DNA from 2 places in the Arthrobacter sp. UYP6 genome. Region 2 is predicted to be linked to the other one. Evidence: predicted binding sites of a transcription regulator. Region 2 holds the regulator's gene; the other holds the start of a gene.

Region 1 (15,707 bases), on a different contig from region 2:
ATGGTCGCGGCGACTAGCGGATAACGGCGCAGTGCACGTTTGAAGGCCATACTTTTGTTTTAGGCCTGCCGGCAGGTTTTTTCTAGCAAGCTCATGCTTGCCTAACCCCTTTTGGCCGGCGGGGCAGGGCCGGAGCTCGCGTTAGTGCAGCTGCGCCTCGATCAGCTTGACGCTCTCCACCAGCCGGGCTCCGATCGCTGCTTCGTCCTTTCCGGAGCCGAAGTACACCACGGAGAGCGACGCCGGGAGCTGGCCGGGCACGCTGATCGGCGCTGCAACGGACCCGACGCCGTCGATCACCTCGCTGAAGCTGGTGGCGTAGCCGCGCTCGCGGGCTAGCCGGGCCTCCGACCGGTAGGGCTGCCCCGGAGCAAGCCGCTCCCATTGCTCTTCAGCCACCGCGGACTGGATGGCGATCCCCGGAGCGCCGGCGGAAAAGGAGTGCCGGGTACCGGGCCGCTGGATCAGCGCGGTGCGGCTGTGCCGCGGTTCCACCGCCACCAGGGTGACGCAGTCATGCTGATCCCACACCGCGATAAAAGCTGTCATGGCCAGCTCGTTCGCGAGGATGGTGAGCTCCGGCAGAGCGGCGGACTGCAGGTCCCGGGAGACGCCCCGGGCCAGCGCAGCCAGTCCGGGCGCCGTCGTCACCTTGCCCGCGTCGTCGCGCATCACCAGTGAATGGGCCTCGAGGGTGCGCAGGATGCGGTAGGCAATGGAGCGGTGCACGCCGAGGCCCTGGGAGAGTTCGGCAATGGTCAGCGGCGCCTCCGCGTCGGCGAGCAGTTCCAAGGCGCTGATGCCGCGCGAGAGGGTCTGGGACAGGGAACCGGAGCCGCCGGCCCCGGGGGAGCTGGCGGGCGTAGGTGCACCGTCGGCAGCGGAGGCTTCAGTCATGAGCCCCATCTTAGGTGGACTTGGTCTTGCGGTGATTCGGCCTAAGGCATCCGGCGGCGGCTCAGCAGGCCTGACATCAGCAGCGCCAGACCGGTGGCCAGCGGCCACCAGGTGTACATGCTGAGCGTTTCGCCCAGGAAGGCGACCACCAGGATGCCCAGCATGCAGGCAACGACCATGGTCATGCCCACCACTATGCGGATGCGGCCGCGGTTGGGCGAGGGGAGGGGGGGAAGCCACGGAGGACGCTCGTCGGTCCAACTCATGGGGCAATGTTAAGTCTGCCGTCCTCGGATGCACCCGGCTGCCTGCGCCTTTTTTTACCTGGCCCCTCCGTCCGGCCCGCTGCTCTTTCCCGACGCCTCGGTGCATGAAAGGATGACGGCGATCCTGCCGTGGCGCGCCCCCGTTATTTCCCCTCTACCTCACCCTGGAGTACTGATATGGAACAGAGCGATCTGCTCATTGATGCTTTTGGCCGGCTTCCCCAGGCTGTCCGGCGTGCAGCCCACGGTTTGGACGCGAAGGCGCTGAATCACCGTCCCTATCCCAAGGGAAACTCCATCTCCTGGCTGATCTGGCATCTGGCCCGGAGCGAGGACGCGCAGCTTGCTCCGTTGGCGGGGCACGAGCAGGTATGGACCGCCGAGGGATGGTACGGACGGGTGGGGCTGCCGCTGGCGGTCGAAGATACCGGCTACGGCCATGATTCGGAGCAGGTGGCAGCCGTGCAGGTGCAGTCGGCCGATGTGCTGCTGGGCTACTACGAGGCGGTGCATTCGCGCACGGCTGCCTTTGTCTCAGGCCTTACCGGCAAGCAGTTGGATCAGGTGGTGGACACCGCGTGGGATCCTCCCGTGACTCTCGGGGTGCGGCTGATCAGCATCCTTGGAGATGGGCTGGAACACGTGGGTCAGGCCGCCTACCTCCGTGGGATGGTGGCGGCCGGGCGGTAGCCGGCGGGCCGCCGCCGTCGTTATCGGATCTGGGGTGCGCCGGCTCAGCTTCGGGACATGACCACCAGCAGCTCTTCACACATGGCGGCGCAGCGGCGGCAGGTTTCCGCGCAGATTCGGCAGTGTCCGTGGGCTGACGCGTGCTGGGCGCATTCTTCGGCGCACTGGTGGCAGGCTGCCGCGCAGGCGCGCAGCAGCGCGGCCGTGCTGTCCGGATAGCCGGCGTACCGGGTTCCGACGCGGGCGATCACAGTGCCGGTGGCAGCACAGATATCGGCGCAGTTGAGGTCCTTGCGGATGCATTCCACCATGTCCCCGAGCATGTCCTCGCTGAGGCAGGCATCGGCACAGGCGGTGCAGACCTGTACGCAGTCAAAACAGGCGATGATGCAGGTGGAGACGGCTTCCAGGTCGGTTCCTGCGCCGTCGGGCCGTTCGCTGAGCATAGATTCGATGAGTGTCATGGCACTGCTCCTTGTGGCGGTTCGCTGATCTGTGCGGTTTCGCTGGGAGTGCTCCCGGGGGAGTACTGCGGCCCGGGCTGTCAGGATAGCGCCGTGCCGGAAGCTGCAACCAGAGAACGGCCGGCCGCGGGGGCTGCGGAGAGCAAGACAGGCGCTGCGGATGGTAGGACCAGTGAGGCGATTTGCCTCGGGGACTGTTGCCGGGTCTAGAATCGTGGTTATGCCCTCAGGGGCTGTCCGGCTTTGGCCGGGCTGGGGCTTTAGCTCAGTTGGTAGAGCGTTTCGTTCGCAATGAAAAGGTCAGGGGTTCGATTCCCCTAAGCTCCACTCGCAAAACCCCCGGATTGTCGGGGGTTTTCTTGTTTCTACCAGTCCCGCAACGGCGCCTGGAGTCCTAGGTGTAGCCATCGGTTCTAAGTGTGCACATCTTGGGCTGACAATGAAGGGGTGTGCACGGCTCCAGTTCACCACTCCGGGTCGTAAACATCCCGCCACCTTAGCGTCTACCGTGCGCCCGGAGCATTCCTCCGAATAGTCCCAGCCGAGGCAAGCCTGTGATGAGCCCAACCAATGCTCTTCCTGCAACACCCACCAGCCTTGCTGGGTCTCGGTGGCGGGCCATGGTTTCTGCCTTGTAGCCACGCTCATCGGTGGTCCGTGAACGGCAAGCCGCAATAGCCAGCACGTGGTGCGGCTGCTACTTTTGGGGGCGACCGACGTGTACTAATTCCAAGGAGCAACCATGAAAGTCCTCATCACCGGAGCCCATGGAAAAGTCGGACGCGCCACAACGCAGGCAATGATCGACGCCGGACATGAAGTCGTCACCACTGACCTCGACCGCCCCTCGTACGAGCGGAAGCCGGAGGGCGCGCCCCGCTACATCATGGCTGACCTCACCGACGCGGGCGCGGCCTACGCGCTGGTCAAGGGAGTGGACGCGGTGGTGCATGTTGCCGCAATCCCCGAGCCCACGGGCCATGCTCCCCACGTTGTCTTCCACAACAACCTCATGGCCACGTTCAATATCCTGGAAGCCGCGGTCAGCTTCGGCGTCAAGCGCTTTGTCTTCATCTCCAGCGAAACCGTACCCGGCTTCTTCTTCCCGGAGCGCGATTTCCTTCCGGAGTATGCGCCGGTGGACGAAGAGCATCCGATCCACCCGCAGGACCCCTATGCGCTCGCCAAGCATTTCGGCGAGCAGCTCATGGACGCTGCTGTTGCCCGGTCCGACATCCAGTGCATCTCGATCCGGCCCAGCTGGGTGCAGTTCGAGGGCAACTATGAAAACAACCTGGGTCCGCAAATCCGCGACAGTTCGGTGCTCAGTGCCGGACTGTGGAGCTACGTGGATGTGTACGACCTGGCGGACGCCATTGTCCTCGCCGCGGAGTCCGACCTGCCCGGCCACGAAGTCTTCTACATCGCATCACCGGATAACGCAGGCGGCCACGACTTCGCCGAGGTACTGACCAAGTACTACGGCGACAAGATCCAGCTGCGCGCTCTTGACCGTGCCGACGCGTCAGGCATCTCTACCGCAAAGGCGCAAAAGATGCTGGGCTGGCAGCCCAAACGGTCCTGGCGCGATTACCTGGATGCCGAAGGAAGGGAACTCAAGGCGTAAACGATGTCAGGGGGCAGAAACCGGTGGCCGGCATAATGTTTCGCTAACCCCTTCCATCGGTAGTGTCCCATTGGTACAGTGCCGGTCATGACAACTCATGCTGCTCCCCAGGCCACCGTCAACGCCCGCTCAGTGCTCCTGCCGTATCTGCTGGGGCTGGTCGCTGCAATGCTGCTCATCCAGGCGGTCATTGCCCTCACCGGCGGAGAGGTGACCACCCCCGCCGGCGTCCTCACCGCCATCGTGGCAGCCGGAATCGCCGCCTGGATGTGGCTGAATTACCGAACGCTCACGAAGATCCGGTTCGGCTTTGCGGTGGCGCATGCCATTGCCTTTGTTGTGGTGACCACGTCCTTCAACAGCCATGCAGTGGTCCGCACCATCGCCCTGGGCGGCGCCGGAGGCGCAGGAGCGGCGGCCCATGAGCTTCTAGCGACCCCGTGGTTCGGTGCCACCCTGGTGATGAGCGCGGCCTGGGGGCTCGGCCTGCTCATCCACCTCACCGGGGTTGTCCTGGGCCGCGGATGGGAGGACTGAGCATGGCGGCCCGTCCCGCCGAGGAAGATGAATGGGTTCAGGCGCGGGTGGAATCCTGGGTGGACACCTACAAAAAATCGATGCTGACGCCGGTGATCCTTCGGGCCGTGTCCGTTCATCAGTCGGTGACCGTGGCTCGGGTTGCAGCAGATGTTGCGGGGGATACCGGATGGCAGATCACCGAGCGCAGCCTCTATCGAACCTTGAAACGGTTAGAGGATGCTGGTTTCCTGCACAGTGCGCAGGCGGATGCTCCGCGCACAGGGGCAAAGCGCAAGGAGATATCGCTGACCCGTTTGGGGGCGCAGTTCCTGGCCGGGATCGGGGCGAATCTTGTCAGCTTTCCGTCTCCGGCTCCGCCGCAGGAGCCGGGCCAGCGGATGAACTAATCGGCCGGCGGCCGTTGCCGCTGGCGTTTAGTGACGGCACGCTGCTTCTTTGCATCGAGGCGGCGATAGGTGGAGCCGCGGGTGGGTTTGGTTTTTCGCCGAGCGGCAGCTTCGGGGGCCAGACCGTCCGCCACGATCTCTGCGAGCTTGGCTAAAGCGATCTCCCGGTTGCGCAGCTGGGAGCGCTGCTCCGAGGCGGTCACCGTGAGTACTCCGGCGATGAGGCGCCGTTCCAGCCGCTGGAGCAGCATCAGCCGCTGGCGGTCAGAAAGCACCGCAGAGGCGGCGACGTTCCACGAAAGCGCGGCGCGGCTGTCCGAGGTGTTAACGTGCTGGCCGCCGGGCCCGGAGGACCGCGAGAACCGCCAGTCAAGTTCCGACGCGGGAATTGTCAGCGCGGGCGAGACCATCACATCCATACCTCCAGCGTCCCACGGCCGGGCCCCGGACGAGGCGCGGACAGAAAACCGGCAGGTGCCCACTGCGAAAGCCGGCGGTTCAGACCTCCTGCTCCGCCTCGTCCAGGGCGGCGACGCACTGTGCTAATGCCCGGCCCGACGCCGGTGTGGTGCACGGCCTGGGCTCGCTTCAGCAGGCGTCCGATGTGTGGTTCTTCATCCTTGACTTAGCCACGGCGGCTGCCTTCTATGAAGACGTTGTCGGGTTGACCCGAGCGCCCGCCTCACCGCCGCACGCCGTCGTCTTTGGCATCCCACCCATTGCGTTCGCAGTTCGGGAAACTATTCCCGACGTCGATCTGGACTCGGTGGCGCAGCCCGGGCTCGGCGTCGTGCTTTGGCTGCATGACCCCGATGCTGCGGACCTCCATCAGTCCATGGCCGAGGCCGGCGTGGCCATGACGCAGGAACCCTTCGAGGGGCCCTTCGGCACCACCTTCACCTTCCTCGATCCGGACGGCTACGCGGTGACCGTGCACAACCGCCGGTAGCTTCGCAGCCCTTGCCGCCGTCTCGGGAGTGCTGCTTAGGTGGTGGAAATTCCCTGAACCGAAATTCAAACGAAGGATGAAGTCATGCCAGAGAGCACCATCGGAAATGCCGCGGCAGCATCCGTCGCGGACCTCACGCTTGAGGAGAAGGCCTCGCTCACCAGCGGCGCCAGCTTCTGGACCACCAAGGCGGTTGACCGCGCCGGTATTCCGGCCGTAATGCTTACCGACGGCCCGCACGGCCTGCGCAAGCAGCGTGGCAGCAGCGACCATCTTGGGCTCGGCGACAGCGTCCCGGCCACGTGCTTCCCGCCCGCCGTCGGCCTCGGTTCGTCCTGGGACACCGAGCTCGCGCACCGCGTCGGCGAGGCCCTGGGAGTGGAGTCTTCCATCGAGGACGTGGCAGTGAGCCTCGGCCCGGGTGCCAACATTAAGCGTTCCCCGCTGTGCGGGCGAAACTTCGAGTACATCTCGGAGGACCCGATCGTTTCCGGCGTGATGGCCGCCGCCCTGGTGCAGGGAACCCAGTCCACCGGCGTCGGCACCTCATTGAAGCACTTCGCGGCCAATAATCAGGAGCACGACCGCATGCGCTCCTCCAGCGACGTGGACCCGCGCCCGCTGCGTGAAATCTACCTGCGCAGCTTCCAGCGTGTTGTCCAGGACGCCCGGCCATATACGCTGATGTGCTCGTATAACCGCGTCAACGGGGTGTTCGCCTCGGAGAACCCGTTCCTGCTGACCCGGGTGCTGCGCGAGGAATGGGGCTTTAACGGCCTGGTTGTCTCTGACTGGGGCGCGGTCAACGACCGGGTTTCGGCTCTGGCCGCGGGCCTGGATCTGGAAATGCCGTCCTCCGGCGGTACGACTGACGCGCAGATTGTCGCTGCCGTGCGCGAGGGGTCGCTGGATGAAAGCTTTGTTGATGCCTCGGCCGCCCGCGTGGCAACGCTGGCGAAACGGTGGCAGGACACCCCGAAGATCGCCGGGCCGCTGGACGTCGATGCCCATCACGCCCTGGCACGAGAGGCTGCCGGCCGCTCGATCGTCCTCCTGAAGAACGACGGCGATTTGCTGCCGTTGGCTGCCGAAACAACCGTTGCGGTCATCGGTGCCTTTGCCAAAAATCCGCGCTATCAGGGTGCTGGCTCGTCCATGATCAACCCGACGCGCCTGGACTCGGCGCTGGAGGGCATCTCCGCCGTGAGCACGGCCGCGGTGACGTACGCCGCAGGCTTCAGCCTGGCTGAAGCAGCGCCGGCGGAAGAGACCGCCGCCCTGCGCAAAGAGGCCGTTGCTGCAGCCGCTGATGCTGAGGTTGCCGTGGTGTTCCTTGGTCTGCCGGCCCGGCTCGAGTCGGAGGGCTATGACCGGGAGAATATCGACCTCCCCGCCGAGCAGCTCAAACTGCTGGACGCCGTCCTCGAGGCCAACCCGCGGACGGCGGTGGTGCTGTCCAACGGCAGCGTGGTGGCGCTTCCGTTCGCTGGCCGCGTCCCGGCGATCCTCGAAGCGTGGCTGCTGGGGCAGGCCGGCGGCAGTGCGACGGCGGATGTGCTGTACGGTGCGGTGAATCCGTCGGCAAAACTGACCGAGACGATTCCGGTGCGGCTGGAGGATTCCCCCGCCTTCCTCAACTTCCCCGGAGAGGACGGACACGTCCGCTACGGCGAGGGCCTGTTTGTTGGGTACCGCTGGTACGACGCGCGGCAGCTGGAGGTGACCTTCCCGTTTGGCCACGGCCTGTCCTACACCACGTTTGAATACGGGGACGCAACGGCATCCGTGAACGAGGCCGGCGACGTCGAGGTCCGTGTCACGGTGACCAATACTGGTGACCGGGCCGGCCGTGAGGCGGTGCAGGCTTACACCGGACTGGTATCCGAGGTGCAGCGGCCCGAGCGTGAGCTCAAGGCCTTCGCGATGGTGGCGCTGGAGCCGGGCGAGAGCCGTGAAGTGCTGCTGAGCATCCGTGCAGCAGACCTCGCGTACTGGCACGTCCGCGCGGACCGCTGGGTCGTCGAAGGCGGCACCTACACGGTTCAGGTGGCCGCTTCCAGCCGGGACATCCGGTCCACCACAACCGTGGACGTGAAAGGCGACACTGTCCTGATGCCGCTCACGCGGGAGTCCTCCCTGGCCGAGGTCTTTGCGCACCCCGTCGCCGGCCCGATCATCCGGCAGGCCATGGCACCGATCATGTCGGCGATGGACGGATCATCGTCCGTCATGCCTGAAGGTGTGGAGATGGAAAAGATGATGGGTTCCTTCCCCATCGGGCGCATCGGCATGATGGCAGGCGGGGACTTCTCGCCCGAGCAGGTCGACAGGCTCCTGGAGATGGCCAATTCCGCCACTGCTTGAGTATCGGCGATCCGGGTGGTGAGGGCCGTACCTATACGGCCCTCACCACCGGCAGGTCGGACCACTCCGTGGTGTAGCGGGGCGACGCGAAATTCCGCGCCATGGTCCAGTCCGGCTTCGCGGAGGCCATTCCCGCCAGCCCCAGCCCGATGCTGGCCGCACCGTACTTATCCGTGACCTGCGCCAGCAGGGGGCCGATGTCCTTCTGCTCCGGCCCGGCATCAAAGAGGTCGAACACCGGCTCGGCACCGGCAGCCGAAAGGCCGGTGAGCATGATTCCGGCCTTGGCGTACCGGGCTCCCTCCACCACCTGGGAGTCCATGGCGGTGATTGCGGCCCGGGTCAGCACCAGCGGATCCGCCGTGGGCCGCTGAAGCCGGACCGTCACCGAGGGGGAGGAGGCCTCCGTTCCGCTGAACCGCGACGTGGCGGCGAAGACCGTCATCACGGTGGCCAGCTGTCCCTCCTTGGCCAGCCGGATAGCGGCTTTCTGGGCATACAGGCTCATGACCTGACGCATTGATTCCCGGGTCACCACGGGGGTGGCGAAGCTACGCGAGAAGAGGACCTGCTGCTTGTCCGCGGACTCGGTTTCCATGGGAATGCAGGCGGTGCCGTTCAGCTCCAGCACCGTGCGCTGGAGCACCACGGAGAACTTGGTGCGGATTACGGCAGGATCGGCGGCGCGCAGGTCGGCGACAGTGTGAATCCCCAGCGCGTTCAGCCGGGCGCCGTTGCGTGCGCCCACGCCCCACAGGCCGGTGACCGGCACCCGGGACATGATGGTGTCTACGACGGCGGCATCCAGAGTATCGAGGTTGCAGACCCCGCCCATGTGCGGATTCTGCTTGGCGATCCGGTTCGCGAATTTGGCCAGGGTCTTGGTGGGACCGATTCCCACACAGACCGGCAGGCCGATGTTCCGCGCCACGGCGGCCCGGATGTCAGTGCCCCGGTTCCGCAGCTCCTCATCGGTGCCGTGCAGATGCAAAAAACACTCGTCGATGGAGTAGATTTCCTGCTCGGAGGAGTAGCGTGCCAGCAGCTGCATCACCCGCGAGCTCAGGTCCCCGTACAGCTCATAGTTACTGGAGCGCTGCACCAGGCCCAGCTTCGGGGCAGCTTCGGCCAGCTTGAACCATGGCTCACCGGTCGTGATCCCCAGTGCCTTGGCCTCGTCGGAGCGCGCCACCACGCAGCCGTCATTGTTGGAGAGCACCACCACCGGAATCCCGGCGAGTTTGGGGTCGAAAACGCGCTCGCAGGAAACGTAGAAGCTGTTCACGTCCACGAGGGCGATGCGGTGCCGCTCAGCCACGGCACACGCTAAACATCTGGGGCCTCAAACATAGTGCAGGCACCGGGTCACGACGCCCCAGACGGACAGCTCCGCCGGATCCGGCACCCGGATGTCCATCGAATCCGGGCTGTCCGCATGCAGGAAGATTCCCTGTCCGGTGAGCAGCAGCCGACGGATGATCAGCTCACCGTTGAGGACGGCGACGACGACGGACCCGTCTTTAGGCGTGAGCGAACGGTCCACGATCAGCTCGTCTCCGTCGCTGATGCCGGCCCCGGACATGGCCTCGCCGGAGACCCGCATGATGAAGGTTGAGGTGGCGTCCCGGATCAGATGCCGGTTCAGGTCGATCCCGGCGTCGTAATAGTCCTGCGCGGGGGAGGCGAACCCCGCCGGAAGGGTTGAACCGCGGGCGGCCAGCGGCTCGCTCGCGCCTCCGGAACGTGGGGCGGAGCTGGAAGAAAAGACGGGCACCGCACACCTCCATAGAACACACTTTCGAATGCCTTCAGGGTAGCATCGACCCGAAATTTCACCAGCCCGGCACGGGTTTGCCGCACCCGGGTAGCCGCTGCGGAATCTGCCACCTACGCTGGCACCGGCAACAGGCCGCCGTTTCACACCGACCAGGAGCTCCAATGAAGCAGACACCAGTTCGTACCGTCATCAGTCCCGGCCGCTATGTGCAGGGCGCCGGTGCCATCCACCGGCTCGGCGAGTTCCTTGCGCAGATCGGCAAAACACCGCTGCTGGTGGCCGACGACGTCGTCTGGGGTCTTGTGGGACACGACATCGGCACCTCCCTGCGGATTGCCGAACTGCCGCTGACCCGGGAGGTCTTCAACGGCGTTCCCACCGCCGCCGAGATTGACCGGCTGACCGGGGCCATCCGTGCCGCCGGCGCTGACGTGGTGGTGGGTGTGGGTGGCGGCAGCACGATTGACGCGTGCAAGGCTGCCGGGGATGCGGCCGGAATCCGTTGGGCATCGGTGCCCACCGTCGCTTCCACTGACGCGCCGACGTCGGCGCTCGCCGTGGTCTACACCGCGGACGGGGCCTTCGAGGAGTACCGGTTCTTCTCCCGGAACCCGGACCTGGTGCTGGTGGACTCCCAGATTGTGGCCAACGCTCCGGCGTCGTTCCTGGCACACGGAGTGGGCGATGCGCTGGCGACCTGGCTGGAAGCGCGCGCCACGGCAGCCTCCTTTTCGCTAACCATGGCCGGCGGACTGCCCACCGAAACCGGCACCGCGCTGGCACGGCTGAGCTGGGACGTGCTGTGGGAGTTTGCGCTTCCCGCGCTGGACGCGGCGCGGGACCACCTGGTCACCCCGGCTTTGGAGAAGGTTATCGAGGCCAACACCCTGCTGTCCGGTCTGGGGTTTGAGTCCGGCGGGCTTGCTGCCGCCCATGCCATTCACAACGGCCTGACCGCGGCTCCGCAGACGCACGGTCTGGCGCACGGACAAAAGGTGAACATCGGGTCCGTGACCCAGCTGGTCCTCGAAGGCGCTCCCACCGCGGAGATCAGGGACTTTGTGGAATTCACAACGCGCGTCGGCCTGCCGAACACGCTGACCGAGGTGGGCCTCTCCGTGGACGACACCCGGGAACTGGCCCTGGTGGCGGAGGCCGCCACCGTTCCCGGCGAGACCATGAAGTCCATGCCCTTTGACGTGGGTCCGGCCGATGTGGTGTCCGCATTGAAATCCATCGAACGGTTTTCACGCCGGGTGCGCCGGGAGGCAGGGCTGCCGGAACCGGTCCCGTACAAGGCGCACTGACGTTCTTCGGTGCGTGGGTGCCGTTGGACGCTAGGATCCCCGGAGGGCTGCGACGGGTTCAATGCCGGTGGCCTTGCGGGCCGGAAAGCCGCCGGCAACGAGCCCGACGAGCGCTCCGAGCAGTGCCCCGCCGCAGGATACCAGCGGGTTCAGGATGGGTGTCCATTGCTGGGACAGGGAGATGGCGATGACGGCGAAAACTCCTGCAGCTGCCCCGAGGATTCCGCCGAGCAGCCCGATAATGACGGACTCCGCGACAAACTGGGCGGCGATCTGGCGACGGGTAGCGCCGATGGCACGGCGCAGGCCAATTTCTCCGGTGCGTTCCATGACGGACAGCATGGTCACATTCGCGATTCCGACCCCGCCGGCAAGAAGCACCACCACGGATAAGACCACGAAGATAAGGTTGACGTCCGCTTGGATATTGCCCGCGAGCTGGGATTGACCCCGGGGGGCTGCCACGTCGATGTGCTCGGGCGCATCGGGGGAGAGGGACAGCGCAGCTTGGTCGGCAATTTGGGGGCCGGCGCCAATGACAATGCGGGCCTGGATTTCTCCCGGTGCGCTGAGCCCAAAGTCCGTGCGGGCTGCGCCGGTTGAAATGACAACGCTCTCGAGCAGTTCGGAGCGTTGTTGTACATCGCTGAAGACACCGACGACGGCGTAGGGCAGGCCGTCGATGAAGATGGAAGGCTGGGAATCAACCCGGGTGATGCCAAGGCGGTCGGCGAGCCGATTCCCCAGGACAGCCACGCGGTCGTGCCGCTGATCGTGTCCGGCGTCGAAGAGACGGCCGTGCCGGACCGTGCCTTCGAGCGTATCGACAAGTCCGGCGGAAGCGGCAAAAACCCGTGGCGGTGCGCTGACGGGAGCGGAGGGATCGTTGACGGGCACAGCGGTCACCGTGCCGTCGCGGAGCTTCACCTCGGTAACAAGCGCTGCCTGTTCAACGCCGGCGAGACGCTCCATGCGTTCCACCGCGTCCCAGGGAAGCGACGCTGTGGCAACACTGTTGCCGTCGGCATTCTGTGCCTGGGCGGGGGAGGCGACTACTTGGGTGGCGGCAAAGGCATCAAACTGCCGAGCCAGTTGTCCTGCAGTTGTTTGCGCGAAGCCCAGGGTGGCAACCAACGCTCCGATGCCAAGGACGGTGCCTGCGAGGGTCATCAGGAGCCGGCCGGGTCGTGTCCCAAGATCGGACGTTGCTTCGATCAGCAGGTCGATGAAATGAAAGCGGTCTGCGGCCGGAACCGGCTGAAGGAGCCCTGATTCCGCCGGTTCGGCAGGGTCTAGGCGTCTTCTCATGCTGGCGTGCTCACCCGTCCGTCTGCAATCCGGACGCAATGGGGTGCACGCTGGGCGACGGCATGGTCGTGGGTGATGATGACCAACGCGAGGCCGTCGGTGACCAGTTCCTCGAACAGTGCCATCACATCCTGCGTGGTGTCACCGTCGAGGTTGCCGGTGGGTTCGTCTGCCAGCAGCAGGCTGGGACGGGTGACAACGGCGCGTGCCACGGCCACCCGCTGGCGTTCACCGCCGGACAGAGTGCCGGGCAGGAAATCGATGCGGTGGCCCAGGCCCACACGATCCAGTGCTTCGCGGGCCCGGCCAACGCGTTCCGTGCGGGAGGTTCCGCTGTAGAGCATGGGCATCATGACGTTCTCCAGGACCGACCGCCGCGGCATCAGGTGGAAGGCCTGGAACACGAATCCGATGCGTTGGGCACGGACCGCAGCGCGTGTGTCCTCGTCCAAGACGCCGGTTAGGTGTCCGTCGAACCGGTACTCACCGACGCTGGGCCGGTCCAGGAGTCCCAGGATGTTGAGCATTGTGGACTTGCCGGACCCGCTGGGGCCCACGATTGAGACGTAGTCACCCTCCTGCACGGTGAGGTTGATGCCTTTCAGTGCCTGCACCTCGGGCGGGCCGGGGAAGGAACGGGTGACGTCGCGCAGTTCTACCAGGGGGACGCTCACTTGCCCACCACAACGAGGTCGCCTTCGGCCAGTTCGCCTTCGAGGGGAGTAATTTCCACCGCACCGGGAGTTGCCAAACCGCTGCGGACAACAACCAGCCGGGTGGCTGCCTGTTCGCCGTCCCGGGGATCCCCCTCGGCAACCTCAACGCGGGTTTCGCCGCCCGGGCCGGCCGTCAGGGCCGCGTAGGGAACAGACAACACCTCGCCGTCCGTGGCTCCGACGGCGATCGACACGCGCACGTTGGACCCCTGAAGCTCCTGGATTTGTTCCGGGGTTAAGGGGTCAGGCTGCAGCTGGATGGTCCACCGGGAGGAGTCGCCGACCCCCGGTTCCACAGCCGTGATGGTGGCCAAATGAGCAGTGCCGTCCGGCAAATCAAAAGACGCTTTATCATCGACCTTAAGAAGGCGGGCATCGGCCTCCGCAGCGGATCCGGACAATCCCAGGGTTGCTCCGGATACCGTCATGGAGGCTCCTTCAAGAATGGATCCCCGCTGGGTGGCAACGGCATCCACGCGTCGGGGGAGATCCGCCAGGTACAGCACCTCACCGGCCGGCAAAGCGGGCAGGGCGGCCTGTTCGGCGCGGCCCAATTCCTCCTGCGCCTGCGTGAGCTGGACTGCCGCGGCATCCACCGCCATCCGCTGCGGGGCATCCGACCGGTCCGAGCCGATTTCCTGCCGGCGTAGCTCGGCGAGCTCGAGCGCATCCACCAGGTTGCCGATCTGCACCGGGTCCTGGGGCTTGGCCTGCCGGGCGGCTGTGAGCTCACGCTGCACACCGGCTATGGCGTTGTCGGCTTCCCGGATCTCTACGGGTGTTGCGCCAACAGGCGTCGCCGCAAGCTCGCTCTGCGCTGCGAGCAACCCCTGCTCAGCCATCCGGACTGACTCCTGCGCTGCCCGGAGGGACTCCGTGCTGCCGTCCTCCAATTCAGGCACCGAGTACCCGGCTGTGGCGTAAAGGGTTGATACGGCGTTGGCCGCATCGATGCCGAAGACCGGGTCTGCCGGATCGCCGGCATCGATCCCCACCGTCCTGACAGCCGTCTTGAACTGCATAACATCCGGGCCGGAAACGCCGAGGAACAGGGAGCGGTAGACGGGCAGCTCGCCGGGCAGCACAATAACGGGCCGGCCGGCAACCTCAAGAGCAATCGAAAGTGCCTTCAAATCCGTGCCCACTTCCGGAACCTGGCCCGTGACCACTGCCGGGCCGGCTATTGATGTGGTGTCGATACGCACTTCCACCGGGTCCGCGTAAGCCACCTCTCCCCGGATGGTCACATCGTTGCTGAGCTGCCCGTACTGCACAGGAACGGTAACCAGTCCCGGAGCCGGAGGCTCTGCCGCACCCGCTGCATCAGCCGGGGAGATCAGAAACCGCCCCAGCAGCAGGCCGGCAACCAGGCTCAGTATTGCGGCGGCGGCCACAATCCACAGCGTCCGGTTGCGCTGGAAAACGGTGGCGAGCCCGTCCCGCACGGATGATCGTGCGGGAACGTCCTGCGGCTCATCGGTGGGGTCCGGGTCCTCAAGGAGCAGGCCTAAGCCGGCTGCGTCTTCCATGGGCCCGGTGGCGCCGTCACGGCCAAGCCCCGCCACTCAGTTTCCCTGCTCAAGATCGGCCCGAAATGCTTCGAGTTCCGCCTTATGGTCATCGATGAACTGCTGCTCAAGGTCGAACTGCACACTCTCCATGGCGTCGCGGTAGTTGGTCTTTTCCCGGCAGTCCAGATCAGCGAGGGCGAGCTCAATTTCTTCTTCGCCCAGCTCAGCCAGTGCGGTTTCGTCCATTCCGCTGGAACCGGGGGCTGCTGTTGCGGACGTTCCGGTGGAACCGTCTTCGTACGTGGCACTGGTGGCTTCGTAGATGGAGTTCATCTTGTCGCTGATGCTGTTCTGCGCGTCCAATTGAGCCGAGAATCCGGGGTGTCCGGCATCGGCCATGCAGGTGGACCACTCGGCATCTGCCTCGCTCAGTTCCGGGGAACTCATCATGTCTTCGTAGAGTGTGTTCATGGAATCCATGAGCGGCTGATGCTTCTCGGCCGTTCCGGCGTCGTCGCCGTCCATCTCATGCGACGCCCAGCCATAACACCCCGAAGTGGTCCAATCCCATTCAGTCATTTCCCCGTCGGCGGGCATATCGGCCTCGTCGAGGACGGGACCGCTCAACGCCTCATAAAAGGCAGTTTGCTCTGCTACCGGCAAACTCGCGACATAATCGGCGTTCAGATCCACATACTCAGTTCCGCCGCCGGACTCCATGTCCTCCTGGCCGGGGTAATTGATCATTCCGTAGCCGTATTGGGACACCCATTCCCGGGAGTCAGGATTCCAATCATCGGCTGATCCCATGGAAACAGAGGCATTCTGGACATTCGGCGTGTATTCGAACCCCTCCTCCGACATGCACTGAGCCACCAGCTCCTCCCGCTGGCGATCATTTTCTG
Region 2 (15,707 bases):
TTCCAGGCTTCCGCCCGGAATCTCATCACCGAGATCCGGGAGCGTGGAAAGTATCCGATCCTTGTGGGCGGATCCGGCCTCTATGTGCGCGCAGCCCTGGATGTCCTGGAGTTCCCCGGCACGGATCCGGCGGTGCGCGCCGGCCTGGAACGGGAACTCGAGGAAGCAGGTTTGGAGGTACTGCGCGGGCGGCTCCGCACCGTGGATCCGGTGTCCGCCGACCGGCTCGGCGACGGCCGCCGCGTGGTGCGCGCACTGGAGGTCCATCAGCTGACCGGCCAGCCGTTCAGCTCCTTTATGCCAGCCCGGGAGTACTTCCAGCCGGCCGTCCAGATTGGTCTGAGTGTGGAGCGCGGTCTGCTGCACCGCCGGCTGGCCGCGCGGGTGGACCAGATGGTGGACCGCGGCCTGCTCGCCGAAGTTCAAACCCTGGCCGGCCGGGGGCTGCGCGAGGGGCGGACCGCCGGCCGGGCGCTGGGCTATTCGCAGTTCCTACGCGTGCTCGACGGCGAGTCAACAGTTGCGCAGGCCACGGAACAGACAGTGGTCGCCACCCGGCAGTTCGCCCGCCGCCAGCTGACCTGGTTCCGGGCCGACCCGCGCATCACCTGGCTCGACTGGGATGATCCCGAACTGACCGCCAAGGCTGCCGCCGCTATCCTTGAACAGTGAACACAACTCTTTCCGCCGCACTGTCCGCTTCCGGCCTGCCAGCCTCCCTGGCCGGCCTGCCCTTCGCCAAGGGCCACGGCACCGGCAATGACTTTGTCCTGGTTGCCGACCCCGAGGGTGGCCGCGACATCACCGCCGCCGAAGTTGCGGCCGTGTGCGACCGGCACCGCGGTATCGGTGCCGACGGTTTTATCCGGGCCGTGCGCTCGGAGCATCTGCCGGAGGGACAGGGTCTGCTGCAGACCGACCCCGGAGCCGAATGGTTCATGGATTACCGCAATTCGGACGGCAGTATTTCCGAAATGTGCGGCAACGGGGTCCGGGTTTTTGTCCACTTCCTGCTCGCCGAGGACCTTGTCCACCTGGCGGAAGGGGAAACCCTGACCATCGGTACCCGTGCCGGCATCAAGACCGTCACCCGGGTTCAGAGCGGCTACGCCGTGGACATGGGCCCGTGGGAGTTCATCTACCCCGACCACGCAGCAGCTAAGGCCATGGACGCCGTCGTTAACGCCGCAGGTCTGGAGGTGCCCCGCCCCGGGCTGTCCGTCAGCATGGGAAATCCGCACACCGTGGTGGCCCTGGCGGAGCTGTCCGAACTCGCCGCCACCAGCCTCGTGGCCGCACCCTCCGTGCAGCCGGAACCGGAGAACGGCACCAACGTGGAATTTGTAGTGCCTGCCGAGCCGCTGGTCGAAAACGGTGTGGGACTGCTGACGATGCGTGTGCATGAACGCGGTGTGGGGGAGACCCTTTCCTGCGGCACCGGCGCCTGTGCCGCCGCCGTCGCCATCCGTTTCTGGGCCGGCCGGGACGCTCCGAACGACTGGGCAGTAACGGTACCCGGCGGCGTCGTGGGCGTCCGTTTCCTGACCGCCGAAGACGGCCGCGAACACGTGGAACTCAGCGGCCCCGCTGTGCTCGTGGCACGCGGGACCCTGCTCTAGCCAGCGGCCGGGATTCTAAAAGCCGGCTGATCAGTCAGCTGGCTTCTCAGCGGCGCTCAATCTTCAGGATGCGGAAGGACTTGGCCGTGCTGTGGCGGGCCACCGAGTAGTCCGAGCCCAGCTGCTCGGCAATCCACTTCTGCAGCGAATCCGCGCCAAGGTTCTTCTGAACCACCAGCCACGCGCTTCCTTCCGGAGCCAGGCGGGGGAGCCACAGGAGCAGCAGGGCATGGAGTTCCTCCTTGCCGATACGGATGGGCGGATTGGACCAGATGGTCTCGAACCGCAGCTGTGGGTCGACCTCTTCGGGCCGGGACGCAGTGACGTTGTCCAGTCCCAGAGCGGCGGCATTGTCTCGGGTCAGGGCCAGACACCGTTCGTTGACGTCCACGGCGTAGACGCGGGCTGCGGGGGATTTCAGCGCCATGGTCAGTGCCACCGGACCCCAGCCGCAGCCGATGTCCAGCAGATTGCCGGTGGGGGAGGGTGCCGGGACTTCGTCAAGGAGGATCACCGTGCCCTTGTCAATGGCGTCGGGGCTGAAGATGCCGCCGGCGGTGACAAGCGTACGCTCGCGGCCGTCGAGTGTGACATGAAGCGGCCGGCGGACCTCGGGACCCGAAGGCTGTGAACTGAAGTAATGGTCTGAACCCATAACAAACCAGATTAGTGCGTCTGCGGCAGGCAGCGGAAACCGGATTCAGCGGCAAGAGATCACGCCCCCAAATGTCCGTGCACTGACTTACCATGGAGAACACGGCTTATAAGGAGAATATGACCATCAACAATTCCCGTCCTGGCACGTCCGGTTCCGCCCAGCCCAACCCGGAGCTGAGCCCCGAAGACATCCAGGGGGTCATTGACAGGATCCTCGCCAAGGAAAGTGCCGCGGACGCCAAGACGCCCGCCCGCGACGCTCCGCGCGGCAGGGCTCAGGCCCTGTCCCGCGAGGACGCAGGGCATTCGGTGCACGACGGCGACCAGGAAGATCTGCGCGAGCGGCACGCGCTGCGGCGTGTTGCCGGTCTCTCCACCGAACTTGAAGACGTCACCGAGGTTGAGTACCGCCAGCTGCGCCTGGAACGTGTGGTGTTGGCAGGGCTGTGGAGCGAAGGAACAGCTGCCGACGCCGAGAACTCCCTGCAGGAACTGGCAGCCCTCGCCGAGACGGCAGGCTCCGAGGTCCTGGACAGCATCATCCAGCGGCGGCTGAAGCCGGACCCGGGCACCTTCCTGGGCTCGGGCAAGGCCCAGGAGCTCAAGGACATCGTGATGGCCACGGGTGCGGACACCGTCATCGTGGACAGCGAACTGGCTCCTTCACAGCGCCGCGGACTGGAAGACATCGTCAAGGTCAAGGTCATTGACCGCACGGCATTGATCCTGGACATTTTTGCCCAGCATGCCAAATCCCGCGAGGGTAAGGCCCAGGTGGAACTGGCCCAGCTTGAATACCTGCTGCCGCGCCTGCGTGGCTGGGGCGAATCCATGTCCCGCCAGGCCGGCGGCCAGGTCGGCAGCGCCAGCGCCGGCATGGGTTCCCGCGGTCCAGGTGAAACCAAAATTGAACTGGACCGGCGGAAGATCCGCACCCGGATGGCAAAGCTGCGTCGCGAAATTGCGGATATGAAGCCTGCGCGGGAGACCAAGCGCGCCAACCGGCAGCGCAACCAGGTTCCCTCGGTGGCCATTGCCGGCTACACCAACGCCGGCAAGTCCTCGCTGCTGAACCGGCTCACGGATGCCGGTGTCCTGGTGGAGAACGCCCTGTTCGCCACCTTGGATCCCACCATCCGCAAGGCACAGACCGAAGACGGCATCGGCTACACCCTGGCGGACACCGTCGGGTTTGTGCGGTCCCTGCCGACGCAGCTTGTGGAGGCCTTCCGCTCCACGCTGGAAGAAGTGGCGGACGCGGACCTGATCCTGCACGTCGTGGATGCCTCCCATCCTGACCCGGAGGGTCAGATCGCTGCGGTCCGCACCGTGCTGACCGATGTCGATGCCCGTAAGATTCCGGAAATCATTGTGCTGAACAAGGCCGATGCTGCGGATCCGTTTGTGCTGGAACGGCTGCGGCAGAAGGAACGCCGCCATGTGGTGGTCTCCGCCCGCACCGGCGAAGGCATCGACGAACTCCTGCAGGCCATCTCCGAAGGCATTCCCCGCCCCGCGGTGGATTTGACACTGATGGTGCCCTACGAGCGCGGGGACGTGGTGTCACGGCTACATAGCCCGGACACCGAAATCCTCTCCGTGGACCATTCCGAAACCGGAACCCGGCTGCACGTCATGGTCCGCGAAGGCCTCGCTGCTGAACTGGAGCCGTTCGTCACCCATGAGTAAAGACACCACCGGCGAAGTCCTGGAACTGCTGGACACCGCCGTTGCCGGCATGGGTGGACAAAACCGCCCGGGCCAGCATGAAATGGCCCGGCAGGTCACGCAGGCCATTGATGAGGGCCAGCACCTGCTGGTCCAAGCCGGCACCGGAACCGGCAAGTCCCTGGCCTATCTGGTGCCGCTGATCCATCACGCGCTGGAGAGCACCAAGCCCACGCTCGTGTCCACCGCCACGCTGGCCCTGCAGTCCCAGATTGTGGGCCGGGACCTGCCCCGGCTGCTCAAGACGCTCAAGCCCAAGCTGCCCCGGGACGTTGACGTGGCGCTGCTCAAGGGCCGCAGCAACTATGTCTGCCTGCACAAGACCGGCGGAGGATTCCCGGAAGAGGAAGATCCCGCCGGGGCTCTCTTCACCCTGGGCGATGACCACGGTGTGGCCCACCCCGCGCCCGCTCCCACCTCCGCCATGGGTCGTGAAGTGATGCGGCTGCGCGAGTGGGCCGAGGAAACGGACACCGGTGACCGGGATGATCTGGTGCCCGGTGTCAGCGACCGTGCCTGGCGGCAGGTGTCGGTGACCTCCATGGAGTGCCTCGGCGCGCAGAAATGCCCGGTGGCCGCAGAGTGCTTCAGCGAGCGGGCCCGCGCCTCCGCCGCAGTGGCCGACGTCGTTATCACCAACCACGCGATGCTGGCCATTGCCGCCTTTGAGGGTCTGGCCGTGCTGCCGGATTATGACGTGGTGGTGATCGATGAGGCCCACGAACTGCAGGACCGGGTCACCGGTGCTGTCACCGGACAGTTGTCCGGGACGGTTGTCACCGCCGCCGTGACAGCTGCGCGCAAGCACACCTCCGCCAGCGTGGAGGAACTGGCACAGGCGGCACGAGCCTTCGAGAAGTCCCTGGAGAATATTCCCTCCGGCCTGCTGGCCAGCGGACTGAACGAAGAGCAGGAACAGGCGGTGGGCCGGATCCGTGAAGCCTGCCGGGTGGCACTTTCCGATTCCAAGCCCGAGCCTGGCGAAACCGCCGACGGCGGCCGCCAGACGGCGCGCTCCCGGCTGATGGCTGTGCTGACCGTCTGCGAACGGCTGGTGTCGGCTCCGGCCGCCGGTGAGGTGATCTGGGCTTCGAGGCCCAGCTCCTTCTCGCCGTCGGGCGGGTTCTCACCGCCGGATGAAACTGCTCCGGCCACGTTGAACGTTGCGCCGCTGTCCGTGGCAGGACGGCTGCGGGAAGGGCTCTTCGACGGCCACACGGTGGTCCTGACCTCGGCCACCCTGGCCATCGGCTCCGAATTTGGCCCGGTTGCCGGAGCCCTGGGCCTGCTTGGTCCCGGAGCTCCATCGTGGACCGGAACCGACGTCGGCAGTCCCTTCGACTATCCACGCCAGGGTGTCCTTTACGTGGCCAAGGACCTGCCCAAGCCTGAGCGGGGCACCTCCGAAGCGCAGCTGGATGAGATTGAAGCGCTGCTTCGGGCTTCCAACGGCGGCGCCCTGGGTTTGTTCTCCTCGCGCCGGGCAGCCGAGGACGCGGCGGATGCCATGCGCGGCCGGGTGGACTTTCCCATCCTGTGCCAGGGGGAATCCTCTATGTCCTCACTCGTGAAGCAGTTCTCGGAGGAACCCGACACCTGCCTTTTCGGCACGATGTCCCTCTGGCAGGGCGTGGACGTTCCGGGGGCCGCCTGCCGGCTCGTACTGATCGACCGCATACCCTTTCCCCGCCCGGATGATCCCCTGATGACCGCACGCACCCGTGCGGTGGCCAAAGCCGGGGGCAACGGCTTCATGTCCGTCGCTGCCACCCATGCTGCAGTGCGTCTGGCCCAGGGCGCCGGCCGGCTCATCCGTGCCTCCGGGGACCGCGGCGTGGTCGCCGTCCTCGACTCACGGCTGGCCACGGCACGCTACGGGGGCTTCCTGCGCGCGGCGCTGCCGCCCTTCTGGTCCACCACCGACCGCTCAGTGGTGCTCTCGGTGCTGGGACGCCTGGCTGAGCAATCGGCGGCCGAGGAGCTCACAGCGCAGAAGCAGGGCGCACGGAAGTAGGCGCTGGGAAGTCGACAGGCACAAGAAGAAGGCAGCAGATACGCAAATGGCGGCCGGAAGAAATTCCGACCGCCATTTTTGTTGTCCGGGAGCGCTCCAATGGCCCCTGCTGGAAAGCCCCCGCTGGAGAGCCCCCGCTAGAGCGAACGCATCACCGAGACAACTTTGCCCATGATGACGGCGTGATCGCCCACGATGGGCTCGTAGCGGGTGTTCTGGGGCAGCAGCCAGGTGTGGCCGTTGCGCTGCCGGAAGGTCTTGACCGTGGCCTCGTCATCAAGCAGAGCGGCCACGATGTCACCGTTCTCGGCTGTTGGCTGCCGGCGGACAACCACCCAGTCGCCGTCACAGATGGCGGCGTCCACCATGGAGTCTCCCGAGACCTTGAGCATGAAGAGGTCGCCGTGGCCCACCAGCTGGCGGGGCAGCGGCATGATGTCCTCCACGACCTGCTCGGCCAGAATCGGACCGCCGGCGGCAATACGGCCTACCAGGGGGACCATGGCGGTGTCCACGGAGGTGGAAAGTTCGGTTACTGATGCCAGTGCCGGCGCCGGAGTGGCGGCGTTGGCCCCGTCCGTGGACAGACGGTCGGAGGCGGCGGGCGCGGGCTGTCCGCTGGCTGCGGCTCCGTCCTCCGCCGCCTCAGGGGTTCCCGCGTTGCCGTCGCGAAGCATCAGGGGGATGAGGATCTCCATGGCACGGGGACGCTTGGGGTCGCGGCGGATGTAGCCGAGCTTCTCCAGCTGCATGAGCTGATGGGTGACGCTGGAAAGGCTGGCCAGACCTACGGTGTCTCCGATTTCCCGCATGGTGGGCGGGTACCCGTTGGTGCTCACAGACCGCTGGATCATTTCCAGGACGGTTTTCTGCCGAGGAGTGAGCCCCTTGGCACGCGCACGGGTGCCTGCGGCAGCTGGCTTGTTGGTGCTGTCTTCGGAAGCAGTCCTGCGGGCCACGTGGGGTTCCCTTCGGGTCAGCTGGTCCGGGCGTTGCCGGAGCTGGTCGGTAAATGGTCGATCGGGTAAAAGGCGGAACCGGAACGCTGTGCAAGCCGTGCCGGCGGTTATGTCAGAGGTAGCTGGTTCAGTGGTGCTGACGAACCGATCCGGAGCTCACGCTCCGGGAGCGGCCCGACCAAAACCGGGTAAACCTCTCCCTCGTCCTCAACGCTAAGGGAGCGGAGCAACGTTTTCAAACATTTGTTCGAGCGAGTCTCGACTTTGTTAGTAGATAGGTGCTAGAAATGAGTCAGCAAGAGTCGAACATACTTTCGAGAAGTCGCCAACGACGGCGTCCGGGTATGTCGAATAGCTTCCAATCGTTCGAATATGGCTTCGGGTTTTCCTCGTTGCAATCGAACCGGAAAGGTGTTGTTATGCCCACCCAGACAGTCCTTCCTTCCCTGCATGCCGGGGTTGCCCCGCTCCTTCCGTCGGAAGCCTTCGCATCCACTGGCCCGGAGAGCTCCACTGGTCCGGAGAGCCGAGAAGCCGCTTTGCCAGGTTCGCCTTTGCCGTCTTCCACCGTGCCGGGGGAACGGCGCGGGTTGCGCCTGACCCGCAGGGGCCGGCTCGTCTTTATTGGTCTGCCGCTGATGCTCACCGCCGCTGCAGCACTCACTGTTCTGGGTTTCTTCACCGCCCCGGCCATGGCATCCAGCGGTAGCCCCGAGGTAACCCGGACCGTTCAGGTCAGTGTGGCTGCCGGGGAAACGCTGTGGGGACTGGCCCAGGAATTTGCCCCGGAGCGTGATCCGAGGGACGTCATAGCCGACATTATGGAACTCAACAACCTCACTGAGGCCCGGATCCCCGTCGGCGCGCAGTTGTACGTGCCGGTCCAAGGCTGAGGATTCGGCCTGACCTGGGCAGCGCTTCGTTCCGACCCCACTAGGCGTGGGGTCCCAGCCACCCGGGACGCTCAACTCTCTCCGCTGAGTTCGCATCATCCACGGAGTTCCTGCAGCTGCTCCCGGTAGCCGCATCCTGCAGCCGCTCCCTGTAGCTGAATCATGTAGTCGCCTTTCGCAGCCGCAGAGTCCCGACACAGGTGCCCCTGCTTACGGCTGTTCCAGCCAATTGGGCACGCAACTCACCGCCGCTGGCTAACACGGCGTAACAACGCTTCCTGCGCGGCGGGGGATTCTTCCCGCTCCGCCTTCGAGTCTTAAGCTGTACAGGTGACTGAACAGCTGGAAAGACTGAACCGACTTCCCCTGCGCGACGATCTCCGCGGCCTAACCCCCTACGGAGCCCCGCAGCTGGATGTGCCCATCCTGTTAAACGTCAACGAGAACACCCATGGCCTGCCGGAGCCGGTGCGCAAGGCCATTGCACTGTCCGTAGAGCATGCGGTGGAAGGCCTTAACCGCTATCCGGACCGGGAGTTCACGGAGCTGCGTGAACGGCTGGCCGCATACCTTGGCCACGGACTCGGCGCTGACAATATCTGGGCGGCCAATGGATCCAACGAGGTTCTGCAGCAGATCCTTCAAGCCTTCGGTGGCCCGGGACGCACGGCCATGGGTTTCCCTCCCACCTATTCCATGTACCCGCTGCTGGCCAGCGGCACCGGCACCCGCTACCTCAAGGGCACACGCAGCGATGACTTCGAGCTCACGGCGGAGTCCGCAGCAGAACAGGTACGCACCCACGCGCCGAACATCGTCTTCCTGTGCACACCCAACAATCCCACGGGCACCGCGCTTTCACTGGACGTGATCGAAGCCGTCTATGAGGCCGGCGCCGCGTCTCAGACAATCGTGATCGTGGATGAGGCCTACGCCGAGTTCTTCCACGCCGGAACCCCCAGTGCGCTGCAGCTGCTGCCCGGCCGGGAGCGACTGATCGTCTCGCGGACCATGAGCAAGGCCTTCGCGCTCGCCGGAGCCCGGGTGGGCTACATGGCGGCAGCCCCCGAAGTCGCCGACGCACTGCGCCTGGTCCGGCTGCCTTACCACCTTTCAGCAATCACGCAGGCCACTGCCAACGCAGCCCTGGAACACGCCGATGCACTGCTCGCCAACGTGGAGGCCATCAAAGTCCAGCGTGACCGCATTGTTTCGGAGCTGCTCGTCCTGGACCTCAAGCCCGCACCGTCGGACGCCAATTTCGTGTTCTTCGGCGGGATGGAGCACCCCCATGTTGTCTGGGAAGGGCTGTTGGAGGCAGGCGTACTGGTGCGCGACGTCGGAATCCCGGGCTACCTGCGGGTTACCGCGGGCACCGAGCCTGAGACCAGTGCCTTCCTGTCCCGGCTCCGCGAGCTGCTGGCCGCCGGCATTCGGTAGCCCTGGCCGGTAGCCCTGGCCGGTAGCCCTGGCCGGTAGCCCTGGCCGGTAGCCCCGGCACGTTCCACCGCGCGGTAGCCCTTCCGGGGGCCACACCGCCGCGGAACCTCTCCGGCGGGCAGCCACTAAACTGTTAGCAGAGACCATCTTCTTTCAAAGGAAAACCATGACTGTGGAGACCACCACCGGACGCACGGCCCGGATCGAACGGGTGACCAGTGAATCGTCTGTGGTAGTGGAGCTGGACCTGGACGGAACGGGCCAGTCCAGCATCAGCACATCTGTGCCGTTCTACGACCACATGCTGACGGCTCTGGCCAAGCACTCCCTGATGGATCTCACGGTCCAGGCCACCGGTGACACCCATATCGATGTCCACCACACCGTCGAGGACATTGCCATCAGCATTGGCGAGGCGCTGAAGACCGCGCTCGGTAACAAGGCCGGCATCCGCCGTTTCGGCGAGGCCACGGTTCCGCTGGACGAAGCCCTGGCCAACGCCGTCGTCGACATTTCCGGCCGCCCTTATCTGGTGCACTCGGGGGAGCCTGCAGGACAGGAATACCACCTGATCGGCGGACACTTCACCGGTTCGCTGACCCGCCACGTCTTCGAGGCCATCACGCTGCACGCCCAGATCTGCCTGCACATGACCGTTATTGCCGGCCGGGACCCGCACCATATCGTGGAAGCCCAGTTCAAGGCCTTTGCGCGCGCCCTGCGTGCCGCTGTGGAGCCGGATCCCCGGGTAGAGGGCATTCCGTCCACCAAGGGAGCCCTATGAGCAGCCGCAACGTCACGGTCCTTGATTATGGGTCCGGCAACATTCGTTCCGCCGTCCGCGCGCTGGAGCGCGTAGGCGCAAACGTCACCCTGAGTTCCAAGTCCGCCGATGTCCTCGAGGCCGACGGCCTGCTGGTGCCCGGAGTCGGTGCCTTTGCCGCCGTTATGCAGGGCCTGAAAGAGGTGGATGCCCTCCGCCTGATCGGACGTCGCATCGCCGGCGGCCGCCCGGTGATGGGCATCTGCGTGGGACTTCAGGTGCTCTTCGATGAGGGTGTGGAGCACGGCGTGCGCACCCCCGGAATGGGGGAGTGGCCCGGCGTTGTGGAACGCCTGGACGCCGATGTGGTGCCGCACATGGGCTGGAACACCGTCCAGCCGCCGGAAGGCTCCCAGCTATTTGCCGGCATCGAGGACGAGCGCTTCTACTTTGTGCACAGCTACGGCGTGCAGAAATGGGACTTCGACGTTACCCAGCCCGCCATGCGTGCTCCCCAGGTCACTTGGGCCGAGCACGGCAGCCGCTTTGTGGCAGCCGTGGAAAACGGGCCGCTGACGGCCACGCAGTTCCATCCGGAAAAGTCCGGTGACGCCGGTGCGGCGCTGCTGGAAAACTGGCTGAAGACGCTGGGCTAGGGCTATGTGGAGCGTCATTTTGATGGGCCTTGCCGGAATTCTGATCGGCGGCGCCATTTCCTTCCGCCGTCAGGGCATGTCCCAAATCGTCACCGTTAGTTTTTGGGTCCTTGCGGGAATGTCCCTGCTTGGCGCCTACCTCTTGATCGACAGCAGCGTCTAACACCCTCCGCCGCTGCCGAAACCCCCACGGAAAGCAGAACCATGTCACTTGTTGAAACACCCGTCCTCGAACTTCTGCCCGCCGTGGATGTAGCCGACGGCCAGGCCGTTCGCCTGGTCCAGGGCGAAGCCGGCAGCGAAACCAGCTACGGCGATCCGCTCGATGCCGCCATGGCCTGGCAGAACGACGGCGCCGCCTGGGTCCATCTGGTGGACCTGGACGCAGCCTTCGGCCGCGGTTCCAACCTGCCCCTGCTCAAGCGTGTGGTGGACCAGCTGGATATCAAGGTGGAACTCTCCGGCGGCATCCGCGACGATGCCTCCCTGGACATGGCCCTGGAACTGGGCGCCAGCCGCGTCAATCTGGGCACCGCCGCACTGGAAAACCCGGAGTGGACCGCCAGCGCGATTGCCCGCTACGGCGAGGCCATCGCCGTCGGGCTTGATGTCCGCGGCACCACCCTGGCCGCCCGCGGCTGGACCAAGGACGGCGGCGACCTCTGGGAGGTGCTGGCCCGTCTGGAGGACGCCGGCTGCCCGCGCTACGTGGTCACCGACGTCACGAAGGACGGAACGCTGCGCGGCCCGAACCTCGAGCTGCTGCGCGAGGTCCTTCAGCGCACCGACCGTCCCGTTGTCGCTTCCGGCGGCATCTCGTCCCTGGATGATCTGGCTGCCCTGCGCGAGCTCGTTCCGCTGGGGCTGGAAGGCACCATTGTGGGCAAGGCCCTCTATGCCGGCGCCTTCACCCTGCCGCAGGCCTTCGACGTCGCCGGCCACCCGGAGCGCTAGGACCCATGGCTGAGCGCGCCCTTCCCGGACACATCGCCGCCGCCCTTGCCGGCGCCGGCGGGCCGGCCGACTCTGCGGGACAGTCCTGGGCCGGTCGGGATCTGTCCGGTGACGGCAACCCGCTGCACAACTTTGACGCCGACGACGGAAGTGCCGACGCAGGTTACCTCGCCGCCCTGGCGGCGCTGGAAGCCGGCACCGGCACCGAGGCGCAGGTGGTGGCCTCGCTGGCCAGCGCCCGCGTGTTCGTGCCCATCGTCGCGACCCTGGCCGAGGAAGCGGCATCCGAGCACGGTCTGGCCGCGGACAAAGAAGCGGACATGGCCTTGGTCACGCTGACGGCCCCGGACGGCCGCAAGGCCCTGCCGGTGTTCACCTCCGTTCCTGCCCTGCAGAAGTGGCATCCGGAAGCCCGCCCGGTGGCGGTGTACGCTGCCCGGGCCGCGCTCTCCGCCGTGTCGGAGGAGGCGCAGCTGCTGGTCGTGGATCCCGGTGCTGACGTCACCTTTGTGGTGCGCCGGCCGGCCATGTGGGCACTGGCCCAGCAGCGGGACTGGACCCCCTCCTACGCCGACGAAGAGGTGGGCCGGGCTGTGTCCGCAGCCGTCGACGTCGAACCCTCAGTTACCAGGGTGGAGCTGGTTCAGGGGCCGGGGACGGCCACGCGGTCGGCGCGCGGGTCCGTCATGGCCGGAGGCGGTGCCGGTCCTGAGCTTAGAATGGTTCTTCACCTGGCACCGGGACTGGATGCGCAGGCGGTGCAGGGCATCGCCGGAACGCTGCAGCAACGGCTCGCTGCCGATCCCTTATTTGTCGAGCGCGTGGATTCACTGGAACTCAAAATCACGCGCTGACCCGTTGGGCGGGGGACCGCCGGAAGAGAAGTGCCGTGAATTTTGCCGCCTACGGGGAGCTGCTTCGTGTTGCCCCGATCCGCCGTCTGCTGCTGGTGGGAATGATTGCCCGTTTCCCGCACTCCGCAGCAGGTGTGCTCCTGACCCTGCATGTGGTCATGACCATGGACATGGGCTATGCCAAGGCCGGCGCAGTTGCGGCGGTTGTCACGGTGGGCATTGCCTTCGGCGCCCCGTGGCGCGGCCGCCGCGTGGACAATGTGGGCCTGCGCCGGGCGCTGATTCCCTCGGTCATCTCCGAGGCCGTCATCTGGTCCATCGCCCCGCATGCCAGCTATGAGTGGCTGCTGGTCCTGGCGCTGATCGGCGGCGTCTTCACGCTTCCGGTCTTCAGCGTGGTCCGGCAGTCACTGGGCGTGCTGGCCACGGGGGACCAGCGGCGGACGGCGTTCGCCCTGGACTCCATTGCCACCGAGGTTGTTTTCATGGGCGGGCCCGCCCTGGGCGCCGTCCTCGCCACCTCGCTTTCCTCCGTGGTGGGGCTAACCATGGTGGGCATTACCACGTCGCTCGCAGGCCTGCTGCTGATCTGGTTCAACCCGCCCACACGTTCGGAGAACCCGCGCGACGCCGCCACCGAGGTCCAGGAACGCGACGCGGCCAACGCCGCCGTGGTTGCCGCTGCGCCGGCACATCTGGCGGAGGCTTCGGCGGAACTGCAGCCCCTGGCGGTCCTGAGCCGCGGGGCGCGGCTGCGCTCGGGGTTCTCCTGGTTCACGGTCAGTGTGGCCGTGGTCTTTGCCGTAGCGGTGGGTGCCGGTCTGCTGCTGTCCAGCTCCGATGTGGGCATTGTCGCCCTGGTGGAGTCCTCCGGAAAGCCCCAGCAGGTGGGCCTTGTTTTCGCCGTCTGGTGCGCAGCCTCGGTGGTGGGCGGATTGATTTACGGAGCCATGAGCCGCCGGATTTCACCCATGCTGCTCCTGCTGGCCATGGCCGTCCTGACGCTTCCCATGGCCCTGGCAACGGACACGATCAGCTTGGCGCTGCTGTCCATTCCGGCCGGGCTGCTTTGCGCCCCCGTATTGTCCTCTGCTTCCGAACGCGTGGCCGATCTGGTGTCCGAGGAGCGCCGCGGTGAAGCGATGGGCTGGTACGGGTCTGCGCTCACCTCCGGTACCGCTCTGGGAGCTCCGCTGGCCGGTGCCGCCATCGATTTTGTGGGGCCGTGGGCAGGTTTCGCCTTCGCCGGAGTCTCAGCGTCGCTGCTGGTCCTGGTCATCCTGACGGTGCGCAGGTTCAGCCGGCGCGGACAGCGTCTGTCGGAGGTCTAGGGCCAAAGGCTCCTTCCCCTCAGCCAACCCGGCAGCCACCGCTGCAGTCGGCGCCCCCAGCCGGATGGATTGCCCGGGCTGTTCCGGCCGCGTCTGCCGTGTTCCGGAGCATCCGGTTCCCCAGCGCCGACTTCCGCCGCTGCTCCGGCGTCAGCAACGGGCAATCCCCGGCGCTGCCGCCAGCCGTGCACCTCGTCCTGGACGTCGCGCAGTTTGGTAATCACCGGCGGACCGCCCAATAGCTGCCGGCGCGCGTTGATGACGCGCGAGTTGAAGTCCTCAACGGCGTCGCGCACCTGAGCCTCGGAGGGTAACTGATCCAGGCGTCCCTCGAACTCCTCGTCCTCTACCCGAAGCAGTAGGGCCGGGGGGCCCAGCCCGCTGATGTTCTCCCGTTGGATGAGCCGCTTGATCCACCAGTGTGGATCGGGATCATCAAGGCCGGGAATGGGTTTGCCTGCGTAGCTGAGGTTGTCGAACTCGCCGCGTTTCATGGCATCCCGAATGAGGTAGTCCGCCTTCTGCGCCTCGGTGAACTTCCGGCGTCTCTCGTGCGCTTCATCGGATTCGGCAGTGCCCAGCCCCTCGGGCAGCTTGTAACCGGCAGCTTCGGGTGTTCCGGCGGCTTTGAGTCGCGCCGCCTGTTCCAGCCGTTTTCGGTAAGCCTCCGCACCACTGCCGGTCATTGCGAGTCGCCGCCTTTCCTTGAATGTCCCGTACAGGGTACGCGCCGCCGCCGGGCACAGAAAAGCCCGGAGTGCCTGCCTCAGCGGGCAGGCACTCCGGGCGCAGGCTGGTGCTGGGTTAGTTGACGGGGCCGGTGAACTTCTCGCCTGGGCCCTTGCCCGGAGCGTCCTGCAGCTCGGAGGCCTCACGGAAGGCCAGCTGCAGCGAACGCAGGCCGTCGCGCAACGGACCGGCATGCTGGCTGCCGATCTCGGGAGCGGCGGCGGTCACGAAGCCGGCCAGGGCCGTAATCAGCTTCCGGGCTTCGTCGAGGTCCTTCAGTTCCTCGGCGTCGTCGCCGTCGGCCAGGCCGCACTTGACGGCGGCCGCGCTCATCAGGTGAACGGCAGCGGTGGTGATGACTTCAATTGCGGGAACCTCGGCGATGTCGCGCATCTGGGCCGCCACTTCCTGCTCTTCAGCGGAGGGGGCGTGCACCTCTTCCGTGGTGCCGGGGAAGGAATGGCGGGTGGGCTCGCCCGCCGGGTTGCTCTGTGGGGTACTCATACTGGTAAGCTTGTCACAGACCGACTGGTTGTCGTTACTTTCACTGCCCTTAGAGGTACTGCCCGTAAGGGCACTGCACTTCACAAGGTGGATGTTGAAAGTTCCACTTCAACCAGTATGCAAGCGGAGACTCCTCCCACCCGCGTCAACCTGAATCTTCAGTTCATGTGCCCTGTAGGGCGCAGGTGCAGAAGCAGAGTTGCCGGGTATGGTCGGCCCCCGGTGGCGGGTCCAGGCATTGCCTGGCCAGTTACCCCGGGAGGTTGCTGCTCACGCGGCACATGCCGACCCCTCGAGGCCTCCGATTGCGCATGCAATTGGGGGCCTTCTTCAGTTGCAGGCGGTAGCCGTTTTGGAATAAACAGGAGCTGCAACATTAGCGAGCCAAGAATCAATGATCGAATCCGCGTCCCTGAGGTGCGGCTGGTAGGACCGGCTGGAGAGCAAGTTGGGGTTGTCCGTATTGAAGACGCCCTGCGTCTGGCAGCCGAATCCGACCTTGATCTTGTTGAGGTAGCACCGCAGGCCAAGCCTCCGGTGTGCAAACTAATGGACTTCGGCAAGTACAAGTACGAAGCCGCTGTCAAGGCCCGTGAGGCTCGCAAG

What was found. The regulator LexA, encoded in region 2, represses DNA repair genes until DNA is damaged. The targets are predictions, from matches to a motif close to TCGAACANNTGTTCGA.
Region 1: a site for LexA is predicted at 9,970-9,985, ahead of ABIB35_RS12375 (LexA family protein). Genes of this name have one in related genera too.

Annotation. Positions count from the first base shown of each region.
Region 1 is NZ_JBEPPM010000013.1:96,586-112,292, forward strand. It holds gene ABIB35_RS12310 (heavy metal translocating P-type ATPase) at 1-50, opposite strand, end outside; gene ABIB35_RS12315 (IclR family transcriptional regulator) at 142-897, opposite strand; gene ABIB35_RS12320 (hypothetical protein) at 939-1,163, opposite strand; gene ABIB35_RS12325 (mycothiol transferase) at 1,341-1,853, shown strand; gene ABIB35_RS12330 (four-helix bundle copper-binding protein) at 1,898-2,317, opposite strand; tRNA gene ABIB35_RS12335 (tRNA-Ala) at 2,572-2,644, shown strand; gene ABIB35_RS12340 (NAD-dependent epimerase/dehydratase family protein) at 3,060-3,944, shown strand; gene ABIB35_RS12345 (hypothetical protein) at 4,032-4,481, shown strand; gene ABIB35_RS12350 (PadR family transcriptional regulator) at 4,484-4,870, shown strand; gene arfB (alternative ribosome rescue aminoacyl-tRNA hydrolase ArfB) at 4,867-5,289, opposite strand; gene ABIB35_RS12360 (VOC family protein) at 5,436-5,819, shown strand; gene ABIB35_RS12365 (glycoside hydrolase family 3 C-terminal domain-containing protein) at 5,904-8,183, shown strand; gene ABIB35_RS12370 (Y-family DNA polymerase) at 8,215-9,501, opposite strand; gene ABIB35_RS12375 (LexA family protein) at 9,526-9,903, opposite strand; gene ABIB35_RS12380 (glycerol dehydrogenase) at 10,122-11,267, shown strand; gene ABIB35_RS12385 (ABC transporter permease) at 11,298-12,575, opposite strand; gene ABIB35_RS12390 (ABC transporter ATP-binding protein) at 12,572-13,249, opposite strand; gene ABIB35_RS12395 (efflux RND transporter periplasmic adaptor subunit) at 13,246-14,856, opposite strand; gene ABIB35_RS12400 (hypothetical protein) at 14,857-15,707, opposite strand, start outside.
Region 2 is NZ_JBEPPM010000007.1:125,924-141,630, forward strand. It holds gene miaA (tRNA (adenosine(37)-N6)-dimethylallyltransferase MiaA) at 1-672, shown strand, start outside; gene dapF (diaminopimelate epimerase) at 669-1,619, shown strand; gene ABIB35_RS08075 (class I SAM-dependent methyltransferase) at 1,666-2,274, opposite strand; gene hflX (GTPase HflX) at 2,394-3,965, shown strand; gene ABIB35_RS08085 (ATP-dependent DNA helicase) at 3,958-6,018, shown strand; gene lexA (transcriptional repressor LexA) at 6,156-6,872, opposite strand; gene ABIB35_RS08095 (LysM peptidoglycan-binding domain-containing protein) at 7,532-7,870, shown strand; gene ABIB35_RS08100 (histidinol-phosphate transaminase) at 8,201-9,310, shown strand; gene hisB (imidazoleglycerol-phosphate dehydratase HisB) at 9,477-10,094, shown strand; gene hisH (imidazole glycerol phosphate synthase subunit HisH) at 10,091-10,729, shown strand; gene ABIB35_RS08115 (CG2302 family histidine operon protein) at 10,734-10,892, shown strand; gene priA (bifunctional 1-(5-phosphoribosyl)-5-((5-phosphoribosylamino)methylideneamino)imidazole-4-carboxamide isomerase/phosphoribosylanthranilate isomerase PriA) at 10,934-11,683, shown strand; gene ABIB35_RS08125 (SseB family protein) at 11,689-12,537, shown strand; gene ABIB35_RS08130 (MFS transporter) at 12,573-13,868, shown strand; gene ABIB35_RS08135 (DnaJ family domain-containing protein) at 13,865-14,554, opposite strand; gene ABIB35_RS08140 (DUF1844 domain-containing protein) at 14,673-15,101, opposite strand; gene infC (translation initiation factor IF-3) at 15,519-15,707, shown strand, end outside.